Regions from separate parts of the Shewanella sp. AS16 genome, predicted to be linked through region 2. Evidence: riboswitches for the same ligand, from Rfam matches in the RefSeq annotation. Region 2 holds a riboswitch; the other holds the start of a gene.
The links. Region 2 has a riboswitch for cobalamin ahead of LZP73_RS04415 (ABC transporter ATP-binding protein). Riboswitches for the same ligand answer to the same signal wherever they lie in the genome.

Region 1: it holds a riboswitch for cobalamin, as region 2 does, so the genes downstream of both, LZP73_RS05035 (TonB-dependent receptor) here and LZP73_RS04415 (ABC transporter ATP-binding protein) in region 2, are expected to answer to the same signal.

What each region holds. Positions count from the first base shown of each region.
Region 1 is NZ_JAKCLK010000002.1:35,024-46,105, reverse strand. It holds gene LZP73_RS05075 (TIGR00153 family protein) at 1-370, opposite strand, end outside; gene LZP73_RS05070 (CYTH domain-containing protein) at 602-2,119, shown strand; gene rpiA (ribose-5-phosphate isomerase RpiA) at 2,284-2,937, opposite strand; gene LZP73_RS05060 (DUF808 domain-containing protein) at 3,150-4,181, shown strand; gene LZP73_RS05055 (DUF3622 domain-containing protein) at 4,333-4,644, shown strand; gene LZP73_RS05050 (pentapeptide repeat-containing protein) at 4,986-5,591, shown strand; gene azu (azurin) at 5,630-6,103, opposite strand; gene LZP73_RS05040 (hypothetical protein) at 6,535-7,185, shown strand; cobalamin riboswitch at 7,286-7,502, shown strand; gene LZP73_RS05035 (TonB-dependent receptor) at 7,608-9,560, shown strand; gene LZP73_RS05030 (HDOD domain-containing protein) at 9,877-10,608, shown strand; gene LZP73_RS05025 (LysR family transcriptional regulator) at 10,687-11,082, opposite strand, start outside.
Region 2 is NZ_JAKCLK010000001.1:983,062-994,143, forward strand. It holds gene cobT (nicotinate-nucleotide--dimethylbenzimidazole phosphoribosyltransferase) at 1-167, opposite strand, end outside; gene LZP73_RS04410 (FecCD family ABC transporter permease) at 231-1,394, opposite strand; gene LZP73_RS04415 (ABC transporter ATP-binding protein) at 1,381-2,217, opposite strand; cobalamin riboswitch at 2,337-2,519, opposite strand; gene LZP73_RS04420 (histidine phosphatase family protein) at 2,577-3,272, opposite strand; gene metH (methionine synthase) at 3,535-7,305, shown strand; gene LZP73_RS04430 (hypothetical protein) at 7,999-8,973, opposite strand; gene LZP73_RS04435 (DUF3696 domain-containing protein) at 8,985-10,604, opposite strand.

The DNA.
Region 1 (11,082 bases), on a different contig from region 2:
AGGCGATGAAGGGGGGCTGCATCACTTTAGGGATGAGTAGTTGACGGCCGATGACGCGGCCAGAGATATCTTTTGCCTTGTTGGCTATCTTGTCTTGCTGGGTCAGTAGCTCCAGCAGATCGGTACGCTCAACCGGCATAAACAAGCCACCGGGCAGGGTGAGACGGATTTCACGTTTGAGTGAATCGGCCTGTTTCTCAGCCAGGCTTATCTGCTTACGCAGCTGAGCGGCCTTATCCCAGTCACCCGAGATAGTCGCTTCGAAAAAGGGGACAAGTATGGATGCACAATCGTATACTTTGTCTATATGCTCTTGTAGAGGCTTAATTGGCGATTTTGCAAACACGCCCAAAATAGAGTTTACTGGCATTGCCGTTTACCTATTTAGGTTATTCCATTATTGGAAAAAGCGGGCGCATGTTAACTCAAGCGTCCGCGTATTGAAACTGTGTTTTTTGAGAAAAAACCACAGGATTATTCTAACCGCTTATATATGAACTGCAAATCCCAATACTAGGGGATTTTTATGACAGCAATGTGACATTATGACTAAATAATGACGTGCTGATGAATATTTGATGACAAAGCGAGCCGTTGTTTGATGGATGCCGAGATAGAACTTAAGTTGTTTTTCCCACCTAACTACCAAGAAACCTTGATAAAAATCCTCGATGCCTTCCCAGGTGCCGAAGCGCACGCCGAGGTGCAACTGGCTAATGGTTATTTCGATACCCCTGAGCTGCAATTGCGTCGCTGGGACATGGGGTTGCGGGTCAGGCGTCGGGATGCCCACAGGGAACAGACGATAAAAACGGCGGGCAAGGTGGTCGGCGGTATTCATTCCCGACCCGAATATAATGTCACCATCACGCAAAATGTCCCAGATTTGAGCCTGTTTCCTGCCAAAATCTGGCCAGAGGGAGCCGACGTGGCCGCCACCCAAGCCGGATTGACTTGCCTGTTCCACACGGATTTTACCCGCCGCGCCTGGCACATCAGCGTCGAAGGCGCTGACAGTGCCTGTGGGGCCAGCTTAGTCGAAGTGGCATTGGACCTTGGCAAGATAACGGCCAAGGGACGGCAACAGGCCATCTGTGAGCTCGAGTTTGAGCTGTTGGCCGGCGACACCTCGGCGCTCCTGACCCTGGCGGAACTGGTCGCCAAGCGGGTGCCGGTCAGGCTGGGCAAGGCCAGCAAGGCCCAACGAGGCTACCAGTTGGCTGAGAGTCGGTCGGTGGCAAAGGGGAGCAGCCTGGTGCCGCAACCGCTCGACTTTATCGCCCTGAGTCCAGAGCTCAATCAGACGCAAACTCTACAGACCCTGGTGGAAACCGGGCTGGAACGCTGGCAGTTGTTGGAGGCCCAGTTGGCCGCCGAGAATGATCCCTGCGAAGCCGTGGTACTCTGGACACGGCTGCGTGCCTGCATTCGTTTCCTCAGACTCAGTCTGGCGCAGTTCGACTTACTGGATAGCATGCTGGCATCGGGATTTGCCTGTATCGAAGCCGAGTTGGCGTTCATCGACCAGGGCAAGACTCTGGTAGGCTTGCTAGGCCAAGATGCGAATTTGTTCGCCAAACATCCCCGGGCGCAGATCTTATCCGATGCCTTGCTGCAGGCGCTCGATGAACTTAAGCTGCCACAGCGCTTGAGCGGCCTCTGGGCGCTGCCCGAATATGGTCAGTTACAACTGGCGCTGGTACAGCAATTGTTGCGCCTGGAGAAGAGCCAGGTGCCGTCCCTGGCCGCCAACTTGAAAGACTTCGCCGATCTCTGCCAGCAGGCGTCCTGGTCCCGACTCCAACAGGCCATGCCAGTGCAGGCAAGGTTGGCGAGTCAGGATTATCTGCAATTGGCCAACACCCTGGATGAGTGCCTCCTGGTGGGACTGGCTTACGGTGGTTTGTATCCTCAGGCGCTGCGGGATGAATTCCGGGCCCCGTGGCAGGATCTCGCCGTTGGCATACATGTGCTCGGGTGCTATCTGTTGTTGGCCGAATTGAGCAGCGCCGCCGGGCTGGATATGGAGGCCTGGCTCTATGATAAGCACCAGAGCCTGCTGTTTGCCATGGAGCATTCCCGCCGCAGTGCGCTGCAGAATGTCCCCTATTGGGGTTGAGCTTCAACGACCCCATAGACAAAGCGCTTAGGTAAGTACTTAGGTAAAGCACTGAGATTAGGTACTTAGATAGAGAGCTTAGAGTGATTTGAGCGCATTTGGAGAGAGAGCTTGAATTGAGTACTTCAGCCAGCATGCCCGGGCATGCTGGCTCAGGGCCTAGCTTAGAAGGTCTTCACGCCCTCAGGGGTGCCGACCAGCAACACATCGGCACCGCGTTTGGCAAACAGGCCGTTGGTGACCACGCCGACTATGGCATTGATCTTGTCTTCCATCTCCTTGGGATTGAGGATCTTCATGTTGTAGACATCCAAGATCACATTGCCATTGTCTGTCACTACGCCTTCGCGATACACGGGATCCCCGCCGAGCTTCACCAATTCCCTGGCCACGTAAGAGCGCGCCATGGGGATGACTTCCACCGGCAATGGAAACTCACCCAGAACATCCACCTGCTTGGTATTATCGACGATGCAGATGAATTTTTTGGCGACGGCGGCAACGATTTTTTCCCGGGTCAGTGCGGCACCACCGCCCTTGATCATGTCCATCTGGGGATTGATCTCATCGGCACCGTCGACATAGATGTCGAGTTGATCGACGCTGTTGAGATCGTAAACCGGGATCCCCAGCGCCTTCAGCTTGGCGGTCGAAGCCTCTGAGCTGGAGACGGCGCCTTCGATATCGGCCTTGATGGTCGCCAGCGCATCAATAAAATGGTTGACGGTAGAGCCTGTGCCCACCCCAACGATACTGTCTCTTTCGACATATTTGAGTGCGGCCCAGCCGGCAGCTTTTTTCATTTCATCTTGAGTCATAATGACATCCTGTAACGGCATATGAGTGGGAAATCCAGCGCCTAGTATACCCTTTCCCCACGGCATAGGTGGTCAAAAATCCGCAGCTTTCATGGCAATATTTGGCTGCAATCACAAAATATTTACCGATTGGCAGAGAGAAAAACTCAGGTATTACAGTCATTCGGCTTGGGTTAATATGGCTATTGGGATTTTCTTCGATTGGAGTCGATATGGCCGGCGCTAGCCTGTTAACCCTGCTGGATGATATTGCCAGCATTCTTGATGATGTGGCCCTCATGAGTAAGGTGGCGGCCAAGAAAACCGTCGGCGTGCTGGGGGACGATCTGGCCCTCAACGCCCAGCAGGTGTCGGGTGTCAGCAGCGAACGCGAGTTGCCTGTGGTATGGGCCGTGGCCATGGGCTCCTTTCGCAATAAACTCGTCCTGGTGCCGGCGGCCATGCTGATCAGCGCCTTCATCCCCTGGGCCGTGACCCCCTTGCTGATGCTCGGCGGGCTATTTCTCTGTTTCGAAGGTTTCGAAAAGCTGCATCATAGCTACAGCCATAGGAGGAAAGCAGGCAGTCGAGGAGGGGCGGTGAATGAGCCTACCCGGCACGGGACAGCACCGGGCATAGGGCCGACGCCCGAACGCGAAATCGCCACGGCACAGGCAGATGCGCCACCAGCGGGAGCGGTGGACCCCTTGCTGGCGCACGTTGCCGCCCTCAGGGCCCAGGAGCGACAAAAAGTCAAAGGTGCCATACGCACCGACTTCGTGCTGTCGGCAGAAATCATCGCCATTACCTTGGGCACAGTGGCGGATTCTGGCCTCTGGACCCAGTTCGCCACCCTGAGCATCATAGCCGTCATAATGACCTTGGGGGTCTATGGTCTGGTGGCCGCCATAGTCAAGCTGGATGATGTGGGTTTGTATCTGAGTCGGCGTGCGCCGCAACACTTTATGGCGCTGCCGGGGCGACGTCTGGGACGCCTGCTCTTGTTATCCGCGCCTAAGTTAATGAAGACATTGACCCTGGTCGGTACCGCGGCCATGTTTATGGTGGGGGGCGGCATCTTGACCCATGGACTGCATTTCCTGGGAGACAAGCTGGCTTGGGCTGCCGAAGCCGTGGGCCGCATCGCGCTGCTGGGCCCAGGATTGGCCTTCTTTACCCCAAGCCTGCTCAATGGCCTGTTTGGGATCATGGTCGGCGGTGTATGTTTGCTGCTGCTGACGGGAATACAGAGGCTCAGAGGCTGAACCCTGGCGGTTTCATTTACGGGCAAGAATATTTTCACCCAAGCGATATTTTATCGGCGAAATCGAGTACACTGCGCCCCCTTTGTTTTATGGTGAGCGTTTCGTCCGCTTGGTAAAACAAACGATGAAAAATCATTGAGGAATAGAGCAAATGAGCAAAGGTAAGAAATACGACTTTCGCGTCACCGAAAGCAGCAAGGGCTGGAAAGCCGAGATAGTCAGACGCATGACATCGACCAAGACAGTGGTCTCCAAGTTCAGGGACGGCATGGCGACAGAGGCCGAGGCCCAGGCCTGGGGTGAAGAGACGCTCAAGTCTTTCTTGCAGGCCCAGGTAGAGCGCAACAAGCAGCAGTCTGAGAAACGTACCCAGGCGGCCAAAGTCGCCGAAGAAAAACGTTTGGCGGCGGCCTTGGCGGCCGAGCGCAATTATGATGAAGCTGAAGACAGCGACGAAGAATAGGTCGCTGGCCAGGCTCTCTTTTCCGCTTCCGGAAATGAGTGCTTATTTGAACAACCGCAGTTAAGCCAAGTGGCGTTTCGGTCATGTTCACCAAATATGGCTGTACGAAGAGAGCGAGCCCATGGGCTCGCTTTTTTGTTGCCGACAAATCCCATTTTGGCCCCGGCGGCATTGCCTGCCCAGGCTTGAGCGAGTCTCTGTCAGGATAGGACTATGTCGGGGTGGAGCTGTGTCAGGATAGAGCCATGCCAGAGTGGAGCTATGCCAGAGTGGAGCCATGTCGGAGCGAGTCTATGCTAGAGTGGCCCAAGTGAGACTGCACAGAACTGATACCTGGGAGTGTGAATAATTTGTTTGAGCTAGACACAGAGGAATACCTTAACAAAACGTTCGAGGGCCTGGAGCTTGCCGGGCAGGAACTCAGACGCAAGCGCTTCGAGGCTTGCCACTTCCTGGGCTGTGATTTCAGCGATGCCCGCTTCGAAAGATGCGAGTTTATCGATTGCCAATTCAGCCAGTGTAATTTGAGCCTGGTGGATCTGGCCTTCAGTCGCTTTTCCGAGGTGAGTTTTGCCGAATGCAAGCTGCTGGGTATCAACTGGGGCCGGGCCAGCTGGCCGCAATTGGCCCTGTCGGCGCCGATCAATTTCAGCGACTGCCTGTTGAACGACTCGTCTTTCTTCGGCCTGAGCCTGAGTGGACTGGTCATGACAGGCTGCAGGGCACACGAGGTGGATTTCAGGGATGGGAATTTCAATGGCGGCCAGTTTGCCGGCACAGATTTCAGCAATAGCCTGTTTGCCAATACCCAGCTGGTCAAGGCCGACTTTGTCGATGCCACTCAGTATGATCTGGATGTGCGCCATAATAATGTGCAGCAGGCCAGGTTCGATCGCTTCGAGGCGGTGAGGCTGCTCGCTGGCCTGGGCATTTGCATAGTGGATTGAGTATCACAGGCGCCTCGCCGGGGCGCCTGTGATCCGTCTCAGGGCGTGATGCTGAAGCTGCCTTGCATCAAGGCCCAATGACCCGGGAAGGAGCAGAAGAAGTTATAGGCTTGTTCCTGGGTCATGCCGGCGGTGCTGAAGGTCACAGAGGCTGACTCGCCGCCGCCAACCAGGCTGGTGTGGGCCAGCACTCGGGTATCAGCGTCCATGATGAAGTTGTGCTCGGGACCGGCCGTCATGCCATCATTGGCAATGGCGGCCATGTCTTCGGCCTTGCTCAGCACCCAGTTATGGCCCATGGCCGTTTTCGGCAGGCTCCCCGTATGGGTCAGGGTGAGTGTGACTTCAGTACAGCTCGCCGGCACACTTAACGCCTGCTTATCATACTGCATGGCGTCGTTGGCACCTATGGCGAGTTCGCATTCGTTGGCGCTGGCGTGAGCGCTTATTCCCAGGAGAAGCCCCAGAGCGACCCCCCCCCTGAGAAGTTTGGTCATTTTGCTGTTGTTCATAGTGATTGTCCTTCTGTTGGTTCGGCTAACCCAGGTTAGCCATAGAGATTGAAAAACACTTAAACATTAATGAGAATTGGTTGCAATTGAGTTTTCGAGCGCTTTACATATGTTGTCCGGCCCACGGCTCAGCCGCTGTCGACTGAGTGTGAGCGACTCGGGTTGCCGAAATAAATACACAGAACATTGTACACTTTTTCAGCTAATCTTGTTTTGCTTTCGTACCAGGCAGACTGTCATGTGGGGGAGGGCATGGGAAGGCGCGCCATGTATGCTATGCCGGCTAACGGCCAGAGGCTTGAGCCTAGGGTGACATAGAGCGGCAAACCTTGGTTGCCGCGCCCAGCTTGTGAAGTCAGGTTAGCGAACTAGAATTGAAGGAAGTTTGACAGCGTTTTCTCTTTACACCATGGAACAAGGATGCAAGCGGTATGAAAGCGACTTCGACAGCAGCTGTGAGTATTTCATTGGCCCCAGGCGTCATGGCACTGGGACTCTATTGTTGCTTGAGCTATTCCCCTGTGCTGGCCGAAGTGCCGGCCGACCAGCCCGGGCAGCCGGCTTTGACCGGGTTCAGTCAAAAGTTGGGGTTCAATTTACCCCAGGGATGGAAGCGCGCGTCCAACGAGACACAAGTCAACATGATCCAGGCCGAATTTGTGCCTCAGGAGCAGACGCTCGGCAGCTGGTCATCCATGATCTGTGTGCAAAGCTTCAAGGGCCTGGCCGCCGAAGTCACGGCCGAGCAGTTCCTCGACCGACTGGCGATAAGCTATCGGGATGTGTGCCGGGGGGAGTTGGTCTATCAGAAGCTGGGTGAGACCCAGGTCGATGGTCATCCAGGTTTTCAGGCCATCATGGGCTGCACCGAGTTAGTGCTCCAGTCTGATGCCAAGCTGCAACCCGCCCCCGCAGAGCCCAGGGGGGAGATAGGCTACTATGCCGCCATCCTGGGGCAGGTGGATCTCTATCTGCTGCATAAGTCTGATCGCCGCGAGGTCTTCAACCTGCGCCAAGTTCCCTTGGCCGCCACCAACTACCGTGACTTTGTCGCGACCATTCAGCCCCTATCACTCAAGTAGCGCCTGCGGCTGTCGCCCTGCATTAGACATTTATCCATATAGACGTCTATAATGCGCCCGTCCAGGCGGGAGACCGCCTGACTCTGATGATTAAAACTAATTTCAGTCAACCTTTAGTGGTGCCTGTGCGGTAACAGCACGGGATAATCGGGAAGCCTGTGAGATTCAGGCACTGCCCCCGCAACGGTATGAGGTGAGAGCCGGGCGCGCTCGCAAGGATGAGCGTTAAAAAAGCCCGGGCTCGGGTGAGTCGGCAGCTATGTCTGTCCGCAGCACATAACCTAAGTCCGGAGACCGGCCCTTAAGGTGATTTCGCGATTTCGGTGGGCAGATCTCGAAATGTGCCAGTGGCGCTCCTGCTATCAGTGGGGGGCTCTGGTGCGGCACCCATGCCCCGTTTTCCTTTCAGGAGTTAAAGGTCAATGGGAACACAAGCTACAAAACTGTCAATACTGATCGCCGGCCTGCTGAGCCTGCCGTTCACCTTCGCCGCCGAGGCAGGCGATGTTGCCTCTCATGTCGATGAAACCCTCACTGTGATAGGCCGTGCCGAAGCGTCCATCTTGAATATTGCCGCCAATGTCAACGTCATCGACAGTGCCGAAATCCAAATGAGCGGCGCGACTAACTTGACCGAGTTGTTGCGCGGCCAGAGTGGGCTCCAGGTTTCTGACAATAATTCGGGTGCGGTATTCGCCCTGCGTGGTTTCAGCGCAGGTCAAGCCGCCAACAACACGCTGATCTTGGTTGACGGCCGTCGTTTGAATAATATCGACATAGCCGCCCCCAGCATCAATGCCATTCCCTTGAACCAGGTCGAGCGGGTCGAGATCCTCTCCGGTAGTGCCGGCGTACTCTATGGCGATCAGGCCGTTGGCGGCGTCATCAACATCATCACCAAGGCGCCCAATGCCAGCGGCGGCAGCGTACAAGTGTCCGGCGGCAGCTTCGATACCTATGAAGGTCGTGCCGATGTATCGGGTGCCATCAATCAGGACTGGCGCTACTATCTGGCGGGAAGCTATCAGCAGAGCGAAAATTATCGCGACAACAACGATAATGAAACCGGTTCCATCCTGGGACGGGTGCAGTACCAAACGACGACGGATAAGTTCTTCGTCGAGACCGGTTATTATGACGACAAGCGTGAAGCGCCGGGGGCACTGACTCAGGCAGAGTTCGAGGCCAATCCACGCCAGGCCAATGAATGGAGCAAAGGTGCTTATTATCACAACATGACCACGGCGGCGCGCATGGGCTATCAGCATCAGCTGACTCAAGCCTGGGCGTTGGCGGCGGATGTAAATTACAGTGATACCCTGGTGGTCTCGAAAAGTGGCGAAAACAGCCGTTCCTTGTTGGAGTTTAATCCCAAGGCCATGGCCAGCATAGCCACCCGTAATGGCGAGTTGAACATCATCGCCGGTGCCGATGTGAGCCGCGGTGAGGCCGACTTTGATTTGTCTTACATGCAGCGCAGCAATGTGCAGCAACTCTTGAGCGCCTATGTACAGGCAGACGTGCCTCTGACCCAGAGCCTGAGTTATGTGGTCGGGGGCCGTTATTCAGATGTATCGGATTCTCTCGAAGATGAGGATGCGTATCCTCTGGGAATAGATCTGGATGAAGACGCCAGTGCCCTGGAACTGGGGCTGAACTATCGCCCAAGCCATGATCACAGATTCTATCTGCGTGCCGAGAGTAACTTCCGTTTCGCCAAGGTGGACGAGCAGGCCTATACCTCTCCTGGGGTGTTGGGACTCAAACCCCAGACGGGCCGTTCCTACGAGGCGGGTTGGGATTGGTCCCTGTCGACCCAGACCCTGAGTCTTAATCTGTACCGGCTGGCTCTGGAGAATGAGATAGTGTTCGATGCGAGCGCACCAACACCTATAGGCGGCAATTATCCTGGTGCCAACGTCAACGCGGATCAATCTCGTCGTTACGGCGCTGATCTGGACTGGGATTGGCAGTTGAGTCGGGACATTCAGCTGGGACTGGAATACAACTACACGGACGCGGAATTTACCGCAGGCATGAACCAGGGTAAGGCATTGTCTTGGGTCGCCAAGCACACTGGCAGAGGGTATGTCAGCGTGGATATCGACAGCCAGTGGCAAGTATTCGCCGAAGCCCAGTATACGGGTGAGCGTTTCATCGAAGGTGATAATGCCAACCTGGATCCTCGACTCGATGATTATGTGCTGACGAATCTGGCGCTCAACTACAGCCATCAGGCTTGGCTCGCCAGCCTGAGGGTGGATAACCTGTTCGATAAGGATTATGTCAGTGCCGGTTATTACAGTGTTTGGGGCAATGGCTATTACTCCGGCACCGGCCGCGCCGTGCGCCTGAGCGCCAGCTATCGCTTCTAAGCCTCATAGCCAGGCGTTAACCTGCTGGTGCCAGTGTGGTTCGGTATTGGCTGAACCTGCTGCAAAGCCGGACTCGGGTCCGGCTTTTTTTGTTCCCCGATTAAAGCCTATTACCCATATATCTAGGGCCAGTGAGAGCGTTGGGCTCAGGCCCGCTTGACGATACATTCGGCTCCGGTTTCAGGGAAATGTTAACTTATCTCACCATACTGCGGCCAAAGGCTTGACCTGAGAGGCGGTTTTATGGGTAAATTCTTGATCGTAGAAAGGGTGTCTTACCAAGAACAATAGCCAATAAATAGGTTTAACAGGTCCCATGACAGATCTTGAGCTGCAAGTCTTTACTCAAGTTAAGGCAATCATTGCCAACGAAGAGCAAGTGTTGGGCCGCCGCGACATCTTGATGCCGCTGAAGAAGGCCATCATAGCCGAAGGTGACATACGCAACATAGTCGACATAGTCGGGAGCGATCCTGCCCTGGCGGCGCATTTGCTGTGGCGCAGTAACACGGCGGTCAATGCCGGTTCGCTGTTGGCTAAGTCCCGGACCCTAAAGGATGCCTTGATCCGCCTGGGTCAGGTCAATGTCTATCGTTATGCCTTCACCTTTTATCTGAAGGAACGTTTGGATGAGTTGCCTCAACCCTACAAGAAACTGGTGTCGGGTTACTGGGATCTGACCGAGAATATCGCGACCAGTGCCGTCGACAGCCTGGTAGAGCTGAAGATTGCCGGCGTCGATGCCGACGAAGTGCATACCCTGGCGTTGTTCAGTGTCTTCGGACAAATAGTCAGCCTGACGGCCTTCGCCTATCTCAATGCCGAGTCTGAACAGTCGCTGCCAATCAGTCTGATTAAGTCTTTGATAGATAATAATCAGAAGAGCCTCACCCTGGATGCCTTGGAAGGGTTGGATCTCGATAAAGATCTGCGGCAGGAATTTATGATTGCCCATAACCTGAGGCAGACCCATGAGGTTAACTCGCCAGGGCTGGTACTCAGGAAGGTGTTGGCCAAACAGGGCTTGCTGTTAAGCGCCTTGTCATGATCCTATGCCTGACAACCAAAACGCCTGCAACTTGCAGGCGTTTTTGTTTATGTCTTATGCCATTTTCAGCCAGGGGCGTTAGTTCGGCTGCTTGAGCTGATGTTGCAGCCCTTCGCCTGCGACCAACTCCAGCCAGCGCTGTATCAGCCTGGCATTGCTGCTGTTGCGGCGATAGGCGCCGAACAGTGGCCGTTTCAGGCCTTCCTGCCCCAGCTTGACCGACGTCAGGCTCAAGCCATGGGCTTCATTGATGGACCAGTTGGGCAAGGCCGCCACCCCATCCTTACAGGCGACACGCTGCAGCAACATCATGGTCAGATCGCAGCTCTTCTGTTCGCCGGCCTCGACCCCTGCGGGTTCGAGAAAGTGCCGATAAATATCCAATCGGGCCAGAGGTACCGGATAGCTGATGAGCGGCAACCTCGCCAGCTGCTGCGGCACCACATGAGTTTCCTTTGCCAGCGGGTGATCTTT
Region 2 (11,082 bases):
AGCATGGTCGGCCTGCGGATCGCCGGCGCCTCCTTGCCCAGCACCCTGGCCAGCTGCAACGCCAGCGGCTCAAGTTGCCCCAGGGCCCCAGGCGGTTTGGTCTTGTGGTCTATCCTGTGCTGGATCTCGGCGTCGCCGGCATGGCTGAGGGCGGGAATGTTGAACATGACTACTCACTCTAAGGTTAAGGCTGCTGTTAAGGGCTATCTTGGCTGGATGAGGGACCCGCCCTAGCCGTAGCGGCCGCGGCGACGCAGCACGAACAGGAAGAACACGCTGCCGATCGCCGCGGTAATGATGCCGACCGGCAGCTCCTGGTTGCCCAACAAGCATCTGGCCAGCACGTCTATCCACACCATGAACAGCCCGCCCACCAGGGCCGTCAGCAACATGGGCTGCCGGCCGGGAAACAGCAGTCTGACTATATGGGGGATCATCAGGCCGACGAAGCCTATGCCACCACAGCTGGCGACCAGGATGGCGGTGATCAGCGAGCATAGCAGCAAGATCCCCAGCCGCAGCTTGGGCACATTGACCCCCAGGGTATGGGCCGTCTCATCCCCGGCCTGCAGCGCCAGGATCTGGCGCTTGAGTGCCAGTATCACCACCAGGCTCAGGCTCACCACCAGCAGGGGCAGAGACAGCAGGGCCCAACTGGCCTTGGCGAAGCTGCCCAGGCTCCAGAAGAGCACAGAGGCCGTGGCCTGGGGACTGGCGAAATACAAGAGCAAACTGGTGAAGGCGCCGAACATGAAGGAGGTCGCCACCCCGGACAAGAGCATGCGCTCGACCTGGCTGCCGATGCCGAGCCCGGAGAGCAGCAGCACCAGGAGCACAGACAGGCTGGCACCGCAGAAGGCCCCCAGCGGCAGGAGCAGCCACATCAGCAGCGACAGCCCTGAGCCGGCAGACAGCCCTGAGCCGGCAAGGCCCGGGTCGACGCTGAACCCTGAGCCCGCCAACAGGCCGGTGCCTGTGAACAGGGTCAGCATGACCACGGCGCCGAACGAGGCCCCGGAGCTGATGCCGAACAGATAGGGATCCGCCAGCGGGTTGCGGGTCACCAGCTGCAGCACGGCGCCGGCGATCGACAACCCGGCCCCCGCCACGAAGGCCAGCACCGTCCGCGGCAACCTCAGCTCCAGCACTATCCGCTCCGTTATCGCACTCGGTTGGCCGATATCGAACAACTTATGTCCCAGCACCCGCACCACGTCCAGCATGCTGATGTTGGCGGCTCCGAAGCTGGTCGCCAGCAGCGGCGTCAGCAGTGCCAGCAAGGCCAGCGCCAACAGCAGCCAGCCCTGCAGCGACAAGGGGGTGAGCAGCAAGCCCAGAGACGCTTTCAAGCCCCCTTTCAATGCCCGGTCCTCAAATTTCTCAGTCGATTGCATCTTGGGTTCCCTGTGTCATAGCGGCGCTGTAACCGTAGAAGTAGCTGATCAGCGGCTTGCCATGCTGGGGATGGGGCTGCACCCGGCAACAGACGCCGAAGACCTCGGCGATGCGCTGCTCCGTCAGCACCAGATCCGGGGTGCCGCTGACGATGCAACGGCCCTTATCCAGCAACAGCAGGCTGTCGCACAGGGCGCTGGCGAGGTTGAGATCATGGATGGAGGCGATGACGCTGATCCCCAGGCTGCGCACCAGTTCGAGGATCTGAATTTGGTATCTGATGTCCAGGTGATTGGTGGGCTCGTCGAGGATCAGCAATTGGGGCCGCTGCACTATGGCACGGGCGATCAGCGCCCGCTGCTTCTCGCCGCCGGACAGGTGTTCGTACTGCTGGGCCGCCTTATGGCTCAGGCCCACCCTCGCCAGTGCCTGGGCTATGTCGGCCTTGTCCGCCCGGCTGGTGCCGTCGAACGGCCCCTTATGTGGGGTCAGCCCCATGGCCACCAACTGAGTGGTGCTCATGTCGAAATAGTGGGGGGTATCCTGCTGCACCACGGCCACCCTGCAGGCGAATGCCTTGGCGGCTATGCCGGCTATGTCCATGCCATGCAGGCAGATCTCGCCTGAGGTAGGCCGGATAAACTTGTACAGGCAACGCAACAGGCTGGACTTGCCGGCGCCATTTGGGCCTATGATGCCCAGCATCTGCCCCTGGGTCAGTCCCAGGCTGATGCCGGACAGAATGGCCTTGTCGCCGAGGCGCCAGCTCAGATCCGAGACAGACAGGGCCAGGGGCAGGGTCCCGGTTTCGGCGACTGTCATCGCCGGCGACCTGCGAGGGGCAGCGCCGCCATGGCAAGGGCCATGGATAAAAATAGTGTCATCTTAAGCTCCCCCGAGTCACCCGCTCGAGCACAGTGATGGAACCGGCGCAGCGCTGCGACGGCGTACAAACCCAGGCAGGTATCCTGACTCGTGTGGCAAGAAGGCCGACCTCCTTGCTCCACACTCACAGTTGCGGGCACAGTTCGGGCTGGCGGCAGAGGTTGCCGTTCCCCGATTCCCTGTCACGCCGGGTTGATGGCGGCGCTTGGCCAACCATCCCCGACACCTGGGTTCATTTACCCCGGCCAGGCCGGGGACGGATTATTATCCGGCTTTTACATCAATAGGCAAGACGCTTAGCTTCCGGGCCAGTGCAGCCGGTAGCTGCAGGCGGCCTCGCGCTCATCGTCATGGCTCCAGAACACCTCAAGGCGCACCAGGGCGGCGTAGGGCAAAGCCAGGCTATGGTAGAAACCGGCACTCGGCGCCACCCCCAACACCCGCGCCAGCAGATGGCGCATCACCCCGCCGTGGGTCAGCAGCAAGGCGGTCTCAGGCCCGGCCGGCGATTCAGCGGCGGCGGAAGAGGCACGGCGCAGCGCCGCCAGCACTGAGGCGAAGGCGGCATCCACCCTGGCCTCGAAGGCCGCCATGGACTCGCCGCCCGGCGGCGCTGCCGCCCAAGGGTCTTGCCAATAGGCGTCGAGCGCCCCTGCCTGGCTGAGATACAGCCGCTCCCAACTCTGCCCATCCCAGTCACCGAAATCCAGCTCGCGCAGGCCCGGGAGTTCCTTCGGCCGCCAGCCGTCGGCGGCCAGCTCGGCGGCGAAATCGGCACAGCGACGCAGTGGCGAGCTGTACAGGTGCGCCGCCCCCCAAGCCAGTGTCTCATGGCCAGGCGCCGGCACCTGGATCTGAGCCTGCACCTGGGCCAGAGCCGCCCGCATCTGCGCCCGCCCCTGCGCCGTCAGGGCCACATCCGTGCGGCCGCGCAGTATGGCACCGCCCTCGCATTCGCCATGCCTGAGTAAGAAAATCTGTGCCCGTTGCATAACACCCCGATAGCGTCAGTTTTCCGGCCGCAGTCTCTGGCCGGGAAAAGAAGTGCCGCGCCGGGGGCCGGGCTAACATTGACCTTGCCCTCGAGCGATTATGTCGCGTATTATGGACGTCTATACGTATGTATGTCCAAAAGTAATTAACGACGGCGACATTTTCCCGTCGAAATCCAGACACCATACGCTCGATTCGGTACTTTTAACTTAGCACTCTTAACTGAGCACTCTTAACCGAGCACTCTGCAGGTAACGACTTATGGCGACAGCGACTCCCATCACATTGCAACAGGCCCAGGCCCTGACTCAGGCGCTAAGAGCCCAACTGCAACAAGGCATACTGATCCTCGATGGCGCCATGGGCACCATGATCCAGGACCACAAGCTGCAAGAGGCGGATTACCGCGGCGAGCCCTTCAAGGACTGGCATTGCGACGTCAAGGGCAACAACGATCTGCTGGTGCTGAGCCAGCCAGGGCTCATCAAGCAGATCCACCTGGACTACCTCAATGCCGGCGCGCACATAATAGAGACCAACAGCTTCAACGCCACCACCATAGCCATGGCCGATTACGACATGCAGGCCCAGTCCAGGGACATCAACTTCGCCGCCGCCCGCCTCGCCCGCGAAGCCTGTGATGAGGTGACCGCCGCCAGCGGCATTCCCCGCTATGTGGCCGGGGTGCTTGGTCCCACCAACAGGACCTGCTCCATCAGCCCGGATGTGAATGACCCAGGCTACCGCAACGTCAGCTTCGATGAGTTGGTGACCGCTTACATGGAATCCACCCGGGCGCTGATTGAAGGCGGCGCCGACATCATAATGGTGGAAACCATCTTCGATACCCTCAACGCCAAGGCGGCGCTGTTCGCCATCGAATCCGTGTTCGACGAGCTGTTCGGCGTGCCTGCCGATGGCAGCCGGGAACGCCTGCCTGTGATGATCTCTGGCACCATCACGGATGCCTCGGGCCGCACCCTCACGGGCCAGACGACCGAGGCCTTCTACAACTCGCTGCGCCACATCAAGCCCCTGTGTATCGGCCTCAACTGCGCCCTTGGGCCCAAGGAGCTGCGCCCCTATGTGGAAGAGTTGGCGCGCATCGCCGAATGTTATGTCTCGGCCCACCCCAACGCCGGCCTGCCGAACGAGTTCGGCGGCTATGACGAAACCCCGGAGGAGATGGCCGACGTCATAGGCGAGTGGGCGGCCGAGGGCCTGCTCAACGTAGTCGGCGGCTGCTGCGGCAGCACCCCGAAACACATAAGTGCCATACGCAACGCAGTGAGCAAGCACTCACCCAGGGTGATCCCCGAGATCCCCGTCGCCTGCCGCTTGTCCGGGCTGGAACCCCTGACCATAGACGCCCAGTCGCTGTTCGTGAACGTGGGCGAGCGCACCAATGTCACAGGCTCGGCCAAGTTCCTCAAACTCATCAAGGAGGGGCTGTTCGAGAAGGCGCTGGACGTGGCTCGGGAGCAGGTGGAGAACGGCGCCCAGATCATCGACATCAACATGGACGAAGGCATGCTCGACGGCGCCCTGATCATGCACAAGTTCCTCAACCTCATCGCCTCCGAACCCGACATCAGCCGGGTGCCAGTGATGATCGACTCCTCCAAGTGGGAAGTGATAGAGGCCGGCCTCAAGTGCATCCAGGGCAAGGGCATAGTCAACTCCATCTCCCTCAAAGAAGGCGAAGCCAAGTTCATCGAGCAGGCGCGGCTGGTGAAGCGCTACGGCGCCGCCGCCATCGTCATGGCCTTCGACGAACAGGGTCAGGCCGATACCCGCGCCCGCAAACTGGAGATCTGTACCCGCGCCTACCGGGTGTTGGTGGATAAGGTCGGCTTCCCGCCGGAAGACATCATCTTCGATCCCAACATCTTCGCCATCGCCACCGGCATAGAGGAGCACGACAACTATGCGGTCGACTTCATCGAGGCCATCAGGGACATCAAGGCCAGCCTGCCCCATGCGATGATCTCCGGCGGCGTGTCCAACGTGTCCTTCTCGTTTCGCGGCAACAACCCGGTGCGCGAGGCCATCCACGCCGTGTTCCTGTACCACGCCATTCAGGCCGGCATGGACATGGGCATAGTCAACGCCGGCCAGCTGGCGATCTACGACGACATAGATCCCGAGCTCAAGCTTTTGGTCGAAAACGTGGTGTTGAACCTGCCCTGCACAGCCGTGGATGCCAACGGGGAGGCGTCGAGCAACACAGAGCAACTGCTGGAGGTCGCCGAGAAATACCGCGGCGACGGCGCCACGGCCGGCAAGAAGGAAGATCTCCAATGGCGCAGCCTGCCGGTGAGCGAGCGCCTGGCCCATGCCCTGGTGAAGGGCATCACGGAATTTATCGATCAGGATACCGAAGAGGCGAGACAGGCCGCCGCCCGGCCGTTGGATGTGATCGAAGGCGCGCTGATGGACGGCATGAATCTGGTCGGCGATCTGTTCGGCTCGGGCAAGATGTTCCTGCCCCAGGTGGTCAAGTCGGCGCGGGTGATGAAAAAGGCCGTGGCCTATCTCAACCCCTACATAGAGCTGGAGAAGGTCGCCGGCCAGTCCAACGGCAGGATATTGATGGTGACGGTCAAGGGCGACGTGCACGACATAGGCAAGAATATCGTCGGCGTGGTGCTGGCCTGCAACGGCTTTGAGGTGTTCGATCTCGGGGTGATGGTGTCGGTGGAGCGCATTCTCGAGGCCGTCAAGGAGCACGATATCGACATCATAGGCATGTCGGGGCTCATCACCCCCAGCCTGGATGAGATGGTGCATAACGTCAAGACCTTCGCCCGCGAAGGCCTGACCATTCCCGCCATCATAGGCGGCGCCACCTGCTCCAAGATCCACACTGCGGTGAAGATAGCGCCCCACTACCCCCATGGCGCCATCTATATCGCCGATGCCTCCCGCGCCGTGCCCATGGTGAGCAAGCTCGTCAGCAACCAGACCCGCCAGGCCACCATAGATGCCGAATACGCCGAGTACGACAACATGCGCGAGAAGCGGCTGTCGCAGACCAAGCGCAAGCATATAGTCTCCATCGCGGCGGCGCGGGACAACCGCTGCCAACACGACTGGGGCAACTATACCCCTGTGACCCCCAAGGTGCTGGGCAAGCAGGTATTCGACGACTATCCGTTGACCGATCTCGTCGAGCGCATCGACTGGACGCCGTTTTTCCGCGCCTGGGAGCTGCACGGCCACTATCCTGAAATTCTCGACGACAAGGTGGTCGGCGAGGAGGCGCGCAAGCTGTTCGCCGACGGCCAGGCCATGCTGGAGACCCTGATCCGGGAGAAATGGCTCACCGCCAAGGGGGTCATAGGCCTGTTCCCGGCCAATACCGTCGGCCACGACGACATAGAGCTGTACAGCGACGAGTCGCGCCAACAGGTGCTCATGACCACCCACCACCTGAGGATGCAGCTGGAGCGGGTCGGCAACCACAACTTCTGCCTGGCCGACTTCGTCGCCCCCAAAGACTCGGGCGTCGCCGACTACATGGGCGGCTTTGCTGTCACCGCCGGCCACGGCATAGACGAACATGTGGCGCGCTTCGAGGCCAATCACGACGACTACAACGCCATCATGCTCAAGTGCCTGGCCGACCGCCTGGCGGAGGCCTTCGCCGAGCGGATGCACGAGCGGGTGCGCAAGGAATTCTGGGGCTATGCCGCGGATGAACGGCTGGACAACGAGGCGCTGATCCGCGAGAAATACAAGGGCATAAGGCCGGCGCCCGGCTACCCAGCCTGCCCGGATCATACCGAGAAGGGCCTGCTGTGGGACTTGCTCAAGCCCGACGAGTGCATAGATCTCAAGATCACCGAGAGCTTCGCCATGTTCCCCACGGCCGCGGTCTCCGGCTGGTACTTCGCCCATCCCAAGTCGCGCTACTTCGGCGTCACCAACATAGGCAAAGATCAGGTCGAAGACTATGCGCAGCGCAAGGGCATGAGCCTGGAGGAAACGGAGAGGTGGTTGGCGCCCATATTGGACTACGATCCTGAATAAGAGGGACCCAGAATAGAGGATGATTCTGAGTAGTCAGGATCGACCCCTAGGCTCATCGCGGACAGGAATGTCAGGCTTCGCCTGACTGGGGGATTTTCCAAGCTGCGCTTGGATTAACCTCGTGGGCTTCCAGCCCACACCCGGGCAAGGAGGACTGCTCGTCCTATCCAATTACGTCCATGTAAAAGAGCCAGTTCGGCAATCCCTGCCTCTCGCTCATAAACTCAACCGCTAGCGGTTATTCGCCTTGCATCCACCATGACGCCCCGACGAAGTTGAAAGCCCCTTGGGCTTATTCAAAAATAACTAACGTTTCCGATGGGGCATCCAAGCCCCCCGAAAACTAGCCCCACATCCTGTGGGGCTTACGCTATTTTCTTCAACGCCCTGCGGCAACTTCGATGGGGGATGGTGTTTTCCCCGACTATATGGCGCAGCTTCGAAATGAAAGAATTATTTCTTCCACATCTTTCTGTTCCATGCCTAGGTAAAAAGTGAATCAACAACATCCCTGTTTAACAGCCTTCCCACTCTCCATTGCTCGAGTTCATCACGCTATGATGCAATACTCACCACAACGAAGTTGTATGCCGTCACTAATTTTATAGCTACCCGAACTATGTTCGTGAATGAAAAATTTAAAGGGATCCTACTCAGAGAAAATACTTGAATGCCCTCTAAGTTATCAAAAATCTAAGAGACCTTTACTATCAATTGATAATTTATAAAACTCCCACCATTTTTCGAACCACTCAAAACAAATGACTTAACTGAATTATAACGAGAATCAAGTTCTTTGAAGTCATTAAACACTAATGATTCGTTATAACAAAAATCACCAGGCAAATTTCCCATCAAAGACTTATACTTAGAACAAAAATCTACAAAATTCTTACCATCATAATAAGTAACTAAAAATGAAACTCTCAGACCCAATGCATCATAATGGGAAAGTGACTTATTTAGATGATCATGTATATATTTAGCTTTAACACTACCTAACTTCATACCCTCAATTATAGAGTATGGCGACGAACCTTCTTTAATTAAAAGATCTACTTCTCCAGCTTTATAACCTTTACTTGAAACCCCTCGACGGGTTTGATCAGCAACAACATAATCTTTAGCTAACATCAAATCTCTAACTTGATCGTTATATTCATCCTCACTCGCCCCTTTGAAAATATGTCTATCTGGTAAAGATTGAATGCACCATTCAACATCCTTATAAAGCTCAGACTCAACTATTTTCATTAGGCGTGTTGGTATGCACATCGAATTTGCATCTTTCAATGTTGATAAGAAAATGTTCTCCCTCTTGATTTCATCCCTATAAATAGAATACTTATCTATTTCGGAGGAAACGATTGACTTACAATTAGTGGTAAATGCATTCCTAGTTAAATTAAATACCAAATCACAAATATCTTGGTATTCAGCCGCATCGCTATAAATACAAGTCTCGTGCCGACTCAACATTTTCTCCCAAGATATAAAATCAAAAAGATCATTCTCCTTAGCTTTTAAAGAATACTCGCACATTAGTAAGTTATTTTTATCCAAAATAACCTTATTATTTCCAGATGAAAATTTTCCAAAAAGAAACGGAAACACTAAATCTTCATTTAAATCATCTAAAAAGCTTGGACATAAACAATAAGCAAACATAAAAACCTCTTCTACTTATTATTCATTCTGTTCATTTTTGACTGCTGAATAGAGATCATGTCATCCATTTCAACATCAAGAAAACCCTTAGGCCACTTAATGTCACCATTCTCATTTATAGTCACACGTTCCAGCTCTGATGAGTCATCAGCACCATTTCGTTGAACGTTATAAATAGCAACATCATCAGAGCTTAAAGGATGATTTGCCTCAGCAACTCTTCTCCTTAGCCTCCTAATAATAGACTCACTGTGCGTTTCTATAATAAAGTATTTGTGTTCATCTATTGATATATTAATAAGAGCATCGGCCAACCATGCTTGCATATTGGGATGCAAATGGATCTCTGGCTGCTCCATAATCACAATAGAACCACGAGGGGATAAGTATGCTTGAACCAAAATAGGAAGAACCTGCGAAATTCCAAAGCCAACATCAGTAATTTCTAGATCCACATTATTCTGAACAACAATAATTCTATGAATAATATTGTTAACATTTACTACTTTAATTAACAAATCAAACTTAGCCAAAAGTATGTTTATTTTGTCTAAAATATCCATCCTTTTCTTTAAAACCTCAGCCAACTCATTCCCATCAGATGTATTTATCTGAGTTCTCAAAATAGTTTTATCCAACAAGTAATATCGCTGAGGAAAAGCTCTCAAAGGGCTAACGTGAGAAACGCTGTCGCTATTAAATACTTGCAAAAACTCTTTTGAACTGGACTTTATGAGGGCACACACAAATTTTGAAAAAATATTTTTAGACAACGTTGAATGTCGTGAAAACCTGTATTCACCAACACCACCGAAACTCATTGAATTCAAGTTTAGACCAGATATTATATCTTTCCTTGAATTATTTAAAGCGCTATTATCAACTATTTCAGATGATAGTTTGTAAGTCCCATTCTCATCATATATCTTTATGAATAACAAATCATCACCAGTATAAAATGAAACCGAATGCAAACTTAATTTATTAACCTTATAACTTAACCTGAACTCATACTCCAGCTTGCATATATTTATATTTTTACAAAAAAGAGATTCAACTGCATTGGCGAAATCCATAGTTTTTGTAAACTTTGATTTATAAATGTAATCGTTCAAATATCGAGCGGTCAATCCATCTTTATCACCATCAGAAGGTTTACCATTATTCCTAATTCCTTTAATCCTCTCAATTACATATTTTGATAAATTGACAAATTCTCCCTGAAGTCCATTTTCAAAGTCTGCATCAACAAAATACTCGTCGACAAGTTCACCATCATTAATGAAAAACCTCTGAGTTGTGTATATGAATTCATCAAAATGATTTTGAGTCACATTCTCAATTGAATTATTAACAACATCACTTGAAGTGATTGAAATAGATAAAATGTTATCTTCGTTCATTTTCCTAATTACATTTTCAGCTTCACCAAACCCCACAAGAGAACCATTAATTCTAAGAGGGCTATCGGATAGCTCATTAGAATTAACTGACTGAGTTAACATCAAAAGAAGATTCAAAATAGAACTCTTACCAAAGCTATTTGCACCAAGTAAGATAGTCAATGGTTTTAACTCTAAAGAAAATGACTCAAACGCTTTATAATTTTTACACTTTATTTCTTTAAACACAAAATTTATTCCTTTAGGATTAGACGTTTAAATTAAAAAAATCAAACCACAGTAAAACAACAAAATGACGAGCTTTAGACTACTAAAGATCAAAAAATGCCAAGCCGATTTTATTAATAAATCCTTACATAACAATGACGAATAAAAAACCAAACGCCATCACTCTTTTAACCAAAATGCATAGGTAAACACTATTGCCAACTGAGCACAGCTACCCCATCGAAGTTGCCGTAGGGCACATAGCCAAATTGCGTGAGTCTTGCCATGGATGGCAAGCTAGCTTTCGCAGGTGCAGGGATGCAGCCTTCGGAAGCGGTAGCAAATTTGGCTGAGAGCCCAAGGGGCCTTCAACTTCGTCGGGGCGCCGGGGGATTTCCAAAAGGGGAACAGGCGCTTTTCCCCTTTTGGTCGGGTGTGGGTTGAAGACCCACGACTTTACACCTCCGACAGACGGTTAAATCCCGACGGGTTATTAGAG